Regions from separate parts of the Stappia sp. genome, predicted to be linked through region 1. Evidence: predicted binding sites of a transcription regulator. Region 1 holds the regulator's gene; the other holds the start of a gene.
The links. The regulator HrcA, encoded in region 1, represses chaperone genes, less so after heat shock. The targets are predictions, from matches to a motif close to GTTAGCACTCNCNNNNNGNGAGTGCTAAC.

Region 1 (3,410 bases):
GCGGATCGACACGCCTGCGCCACATGGGCTTACACCGTCACGAGATCTTCGAAGCGCTTCGGCGCGGTGCCGTTGAGCGGGTTCTTCGCCGACCAGCGATAGCGGATCGTCTCGAAGCGCATGTCGCGGGCATCGACCAGCAGCAGGCGTCCGATGAGCCCCTCGCCGAAGCCGGCGATCTCCTTGATCGCCTCCATCGCCTGCATGGTGCCGATCATGCCGGTCAGCGCGCCGAGCACGCCGGCCTCGGCGCAGGTCGGCAGCAGCCCGTCGGCGGGACGCTCGGGAAAGAGGCAGCGGTAGGTCGGGTTGGGCGTACCTTCAGAATCGCGCTCATGCGGCTTCAGCAGCGTCAGCGATCCGTCGAGCCGGCCGACGGCCCCCGTCACCAGCGGTTTGCCGGCGAAGAAACAGGCATCGGACACCAGATAGCGCGTCGCGAAATTGTCCGAGCCGTCGATCACCAGATCGTAGCGGCCGATAAGCGCGAGCGCGTTGGCGGGACAAAGCCGCTCCGCCCAGGGCTCGACCTTCACATGCGGATTGAGCCGGGCGATGGCCTCGGCCGCGCTGGCCACCTTGGGTTCACCGAGCTGGTCGGTGTCGTGGATGACCTGGCGCTGCAGGTTCGACAGGGACACGGTGTCGTCGTCGACCACGCCGAGCGTGCCGACGCCGGCGGCGGCGAGATATTGCAGCACCGGCGCGCCGAGCCCGCCGGCGCCGATCACCAGCACGCGGGCGGCCTTGAGTTTCTGCTGCCCGGGACCGCCCACGTCCTGCAGGACGATGTGGCGGGCGTAGCGTTCGAGTTCGGCGGGGGAGAGGGTCGTCATGGATCTTTTCGCGGTGTTGGGCGTGAGCGTCGCATCCCTGCGCGTGTGGTGGCAACCGGGCGGCGCAGGGTCAGCGCAGCAAGCGACCGACGAGGCGGGCGGTGTAATCCACCATCGGGATGATGCGCGCGTAATTGAGGCGCGTCGGGCCGATGACGCCGAGCACGCCGATGATGCGCTCGTCCTGATCGCGGAAGGGCGAGACGACGATGGAGGATCCCGACAGGGAGAACAGCTTGTTCTCCGAACCGATGAAGATGCGCACCCCCTCCCCGCCTTCGGCCGCGGCCAGAAGCTGAATGAGGTCGCGCTTCTTTTCCAGATCGTCGAACAGCAGGCGGATGCGCTCCAGATCCTCTTCCGCTTCCAGATCGGACAGGAGGTTGGAACGGCCACGCACGATCAGCGAGCCGACATCCGTGCTCGCCCCGCTCTTGGTCGCGATGCCCGCCTCCACGAGCTTGGCGGTCAGCGCGTCGAGCTCCTGCTGGTGCCGGTCGCGCTGGGTCTCCAGTTCCCGGCGCGCCTCGGCCAGCGTGCGGCCTCGAATCAGGTTGGTGAGATAGTTCGACGCCTCCACCAGCGCCGACTGCGGCAGGCCGGGCGGCAGATCGACGACCCGGTTCTCCACCGACCCGTCGTCGGCGACCAGCACGACCAGCGCCTTGAGCGGCTCCAGACGGACGAATTCCACGTGGCGCAGCCGCGCGTCGGCCTTGTGGGTGAAGACCACCCCGGCGCCGCGCGACAGACCCGACAGCATCTGGCTCGCCTCGGTCAGCAGCTGTTCGCTGGTGCGCTCGCTCTGCGCCGCCTTGACCTGCACCTCGATCTGGGCGCGCTCGTCCTGCGTCAGGTCGCCGACCTCGAGCAGCGCGTCGACGAAGAAGCGCAGGCCGCCCTCCGTCGGCAGCCGGCCGGCGGAGGTATGGGGCGCATAGAGCAGGCCGGAATGTTCCAGATCCGCCATCACGTTGCGGATCGAGGCCGGGGACAGCTGGATGCCGGGATGGCGCGACAGATTGCGCGACCCGACCGGCTCGCCGGTGTCGAGGTAGCTTTCCACGATCGCCCGGAAGATCTCCCGCGAGCGCTGGTCCAGCTCGTGCAGGCTGACCGGAGGCACACCCAAAGTCACGTCTCGTCGATCCCCATCAGCTCCGTCTCGTTTCGCCGGTCCCGGTGCCGGGACCGCGGTCGGGCGGCGCGCGTGCGCTCCGCCGTGTCCTAGATATAGGACATATCGCGCCAAGACCGTAGTCCCCCGTTGCGCGCCCGCGAACCCCCATTTCAACGCGCGGGACTTTGCATTAGAAGAACGGCAGAAACGCAGTCTGGAAAGGGATCGACATGCGGCCATCCAAACGTGCGGCCGACGAGCTGCGCGCCGTCACGCTGGAACGCGGCGTCTCCAAACACGCGGAAGGCTCCTGCCTCGTGAAGTTCGGAGACACGCATGTGCTGTGCACCGCGAGCCTCGAGGACCGGGTGCCGCCCTGGCTGCGCGGCCAGAACCGCGGCTGGGTGACGGCGGAATACGGCATGCTGCCGCGCGCCACCGGCGAGCGCATGCGCCGCGAGGCCTCGGCCGGCAAGCAGTCGGGCCGCACGCTGGAGATCCAGCGCCTCATCGGGCGCTCGCTGCGCGCCGTGGTCGATCTGCCCGCACTCGGCGAGCGGCAGATCTCGGTCGACTGCGACGTGATCCAGGCCGACGGCGGCACGCGCACGGCGGCGATCACCGGCGCCTGGGTGGCGCTCAAGGATTGCCTGGAGTGGATGCGCGCGCGCGACATGGTCGGCGCCAACGTGCTGAAGGATCACGTGGCCGCGATTTCCTGCGGCATCTATGCCGGCACGCCGGTGCTCGATCTCGACTATGTCGAGGATTCCGACGCCGACACGGACGCGAATTTCGTGATGACGGGCACGGGCGGCATCGTCGAGATCCAGGGCACGGCGGAAGGAACGCCCTTCACCGAGGAGGAATTCGCCGCGCTGCTCGCCCTCGCCAAGACCGGCATCTCGCGCCTCGTCGACTTCCAGAAGATGGCCATTTCCTGAAAACCCCCTTTCCCGAGGCACGCATGACCACCGCATCCCGCCGTCTCGCCCCCGGGCGCATCGTTCTGGCCAGCCACAATGCGGGCAAGCTGCGCGAGTTCGACGAGTTGATGGCCCCCTTCGGCTTCGACGTCGTCTCGGCCGGTGCGCTCGACCTGCCTGAACCGGAGGAAACCGGCACGACCTTCGAGGCCAATGCCGAGTTGAAGGCCCGCGCGGCGGCTGAGGCCGCCGGTCTGCCGGCGCTCGCCGACGACAGCGGCTTCTGTGTGGCCGCGCTCGACGGCGCGCCGGGCATCTATTCCGCGCGCTGGGCCGGGCCGGACAAGGACTTCGCCATGGCCATGCGCACGGTGGCGGAGAAGCTCTCGGCCGCCGGCGTCGCGCAGGCCGAGGGCGCGCGCGCCTCCTTCGTCGCCGTGCTGTGTCTCGCCTGGCCGGACGGGCACGCGGAGTTCTTCCGCGGCGAGGTGGAGGGCGAGATCGCCTGGCCGCCGCGCGGCGACGGCG
Region 2 (3,410 bases), 890 kb from region 1:
GAGGCCCTCGACGGCCTTCTTGGCGCGCAGAAGCGCGGTGCCGCCGCCCGGGACGATGCCTTCCTCCACGGCCGCGCGGGTCGCGTTGAGGGCGTCGTCGACGCGGTCCTTCTTCTCCTTCACCTCGACCTCGGTCGCGCCGCCGACGCGGATCACCGCGACGCCGCCGGCGAGCTTGGCCAGGCGCTCCTGGAGCTTCTCGCGGTCGTAGTCCGAGGTGGTCTCCTCGATCTGCGCCTTGATCTGCGCGACGCGGCCCTCGATGTCTTCCTTGGCGCCGGCGCCATCGACGATGGTCGTGGTCTCCTTGGTGATCTCGACCTTCTCGGCGGTGCCGAGCATGTCGAGCGTCACGTTCTCGAGCTTGATGCCGAGATCCTCGGAAATCACCGTGCCGCCGGTCAGGACGGCGATGTCCTCGAGCATGGCCTTGCGGCGGTCACCGAAGCCCGGAGCCTTGACGGCGGCGATCTTCAGGCCGCCACGCAGCTTGTTGACCACGAGGGTGGCGAGCGCCTCGCCCTCGACGTCCTCGGCGATGATGAGCAGCGGACGGCTGGACTGCACGACCGACTCCAGGATCGGCAGCATGGCCTGCAGGTTGGAGAGCTTCTTCTCGTGCAGGAGAATGTAGGGCTTCTCCAGATCCGCGATCATCTTCTCGGCGTTGGTCACGAAGTACGGCGACAGGTAACCGCGGTCGAACTGCATGCCCTCGACGACCTCGAGCTCGGTCTCGAGCGACTTGGCTTCCTCGACGGTGATCACACCCTCGTTGCCGACCTTCTGCATCGCCTTGGCGATGTCGTCGCCGACCTGCTTGTCGCCGTTGGCCGAGATGGTGCCGACCTGGGCAACCTCGTCGGAGGTGGTGATGGTCTTGGAGCGGGCCTCCAGATCCTTCACCGCGGCCTGGGCGGCGAGATCGACGCCGCGCTTCAGGTCCATCGGGTTCATGCCGGCGGCCACGGCCTTGGCGCCTTCCTTGACGATCGCCTGGGCCAGCACGGTCGCGGTGGTGGTGCCGTCGCCCGCGACGTCGTTCGTCTTGGAGGCGACTTCGCGCACCATCTGCGCGCCCATGTTCTCGAACTTGTCCTCAAGCTCGATTTCCTTGGCGACCGACACGCCGTCCTTGGTGATGCGCGGGGCACCGAAGGCCTTGTCGAGCACGACGTTGCGACCCTTCGGGCCGAGCGTGACCTTCACCGCGTTGGCGAGCGTGTCGACGCCCTTGAGCATGCGCTCGCGGGCATCGGCGGAAAACTTGACTTCCTTGGCAGCCATTTTCGTTACTCTCCTGATAAGTCTGGGATCCGTCCGGCGCGAAACGACGCTTGCCGCGTGCTGCGGCGCCCTGCGGGCGCCGGGCGGCGCGGTGTCGCGCCCGGGCGGGGGAAAGACGGGGTGCGGCTTAGCCCACCACGCCCATGATGTCGCTTTCCTTCATGATCAGAAGGTCTTCACCGTCGATCTTGACCTCGGTGCCGGACCACTTGCCAAACAGCACGCGGTCGCCGGACTTGACGTCGAGGGTGATCAGCTCGCCGTTGTCCTTGCGCGCGCCGGGGCCGACGGCGACGACTTCGCCTTCCTGCGGCTTTTCCTTGGCGGTGTCGGGGATGATGATGCCACCGGCGGTCTTTTCCTCGGACTCGACGCGGCGGACCACGACGCGATCATGCAAAGGGCGGAACTTCATGTCGTGCTCTTTCCTTTTCTGGCCAGCGTGGTACTCCTCCTGCCCGCCGGACACGCGCCGTGCGGGAGCGAACGCAGACCACGTTGGCACTCCTTGAATGAGAGTGCTAACAGCGCGCCTGATGTAGGATGCGCCCAAATCGCTGTCAATGATCTTCGCGCGAGATTTTTCGACCTCGGCAAACTGCGCCTGCCGCGGCGCGAAGGGCGCCGCGCATTCGCAATGCGCATGCGTCGGTCAACCTCTTCGTAAGAGGTCCCTCGTATCCTTTGCGCATGACAAAAGTGCGCAATCCCTTTCGGCAGTTCTGGCGCGACCGGCGCGGCGGCATCGTGGTGATCTTTGCCATCGTCGCGGGGCTGGTGGTGCTGATCATCGGCGCGGGCGTCGATTTCCTGCGCGCGCACAACGTCAAGTCCAGCCTCCAGGCGGCGGTGGACGCGACGGCGCTGGCCGCCAATTACGACAGCGACGGACTGTCGGAGGCCAAGGTCAAGGCCAATGCGGAAGCCTATTTCGGGGCGATCTACAAGGGCGGCGACGTCGATCTCGACGTCTCGGTGTCAAAGGGCACGGTGACGGTCAAGGCGACGCAGGGCGTCGGCACCATGTTCGGCGGGGTGCTGGGCAAGGAAACGCTCGACGTCGGCGTGCAGTCCCAGACGGTGATCGGCAAGAGCACCTTCGATGTCGTGATGGTGCTCGACAATTCCGGCTCGATGGGCGGCAGCAAGCTCAGGACGCTCAAGACCGCCTCCGAGGACTTCGCCGAGACGCTGTTCGCGCTCAACGACAACGGCGACAAGAAGGACCGGGTCAAGATCGGCCTGGTGCCCTTCACCTCCTTCGTCAACATCGGCGGTGACAAGGAGAACGAACCCTGGATGGATCGCGAGGGACTGTCGCCCATCCACTGGATCAATTTCGAGACCCGGGCCGACGGCACGCCGGACCCGGACGAATTCGAGAGCCAGTACTTCTACAACGGCAGGCCGAGCCGCTTCACCCTGTTCAAGCAGCTCAACCGCACGCCGTGGCTCGGCTGCGTGGAATCCCGCCCCGTTCCCTATGACGTGACCGACGAGGTGCCCGACCGGCGCAAGCCGGCCACCCTCTTCGTGCCGATGTTTGCGCCCGACGAGCCGGACGGCCAGTTCACCCGCGGCTGGGATCGCCACCAGAACGATTACATCCGCGACTATTCCGGCGGCTGCGACAAGAACATCTGGCAGGAGGCCCGCAAGCTCGGCCTGCCGCTCTGGGAATATGCGCAGGAGCGCATGTGCAAGTACCGCAATCAGAACAGGTCCTTCGGCAACAGCTACACGAAGGGACCGAACTACAACTGCCGCACCCGCCCGGTGACCGACCTCACGATCAACAAGAACGCGATCCTCAACGACCTGAAGCGGATGCAGGCGAACGGCAGCACCAACATCCACCAGGGCGTGATGTGGGGCTGGCGGATGCTGTCGCCGACCCCGCCTTTCACGAGCGGGCGCGTCGTGCGGCCGAATTCCGACGACGAACACGTCCGCATCATGATCGTTCTCTCCGACGGTGAGAATTTCTACCAGGGGCAGAACTCGTTCAACCGCACCAGCATCGGGGCCTATGGGTATGGCACCGAGGAGCGCATGGGCAACGGCGTCGACGACACCTGGGAGATCGAGAACGCGATGGACCAGCGCACCGCGCTCGCCTGCGA

Region 2: a site for HrcA is predicted at 1,785-1,813, ahead of groES (co-chaperone GroES). Genes of this name have one in related genera too.

Annotation. Positions count from the first base shown of each region.
Region 1 covers NZ_CP157793.1:4,103,697-4,107,106, reverse strand. The annotation lists gene ABL312_RS18395 (SprT family zinc-dependent metalloprotease) at 1-25, opposite strand, end outside; gene ABL312_RS18390 (molybdopterin-synthase adenylyltransferase MoeB) at 30-836, opposite strand; gene hrcA (heat-inducible transcriptional repressor HrcA) at 907-1,974, opposite strand; gene rph (ribonuclease PH) at 2,187-2,900, shown strand; gene rdgB (RdgB/HAM1 family non-canonical purine NTP pyrophosphatase) at 2,924-3,410, shown strand, end outside.
Region 2 covers NZ_CP157793.1:320,114-323,523, forward strand. The annotation lists gene groL (chaperonin GroEL) at 1-1,287, opposite strand, end outside; gene groES (co-chaperone GroES) at 1,415-1,702, opposite strand; gene ABL312_RS01450 (TadE/TadG family type IV pilus assembly protein) at 1,978-3,410, shown strand, end outside.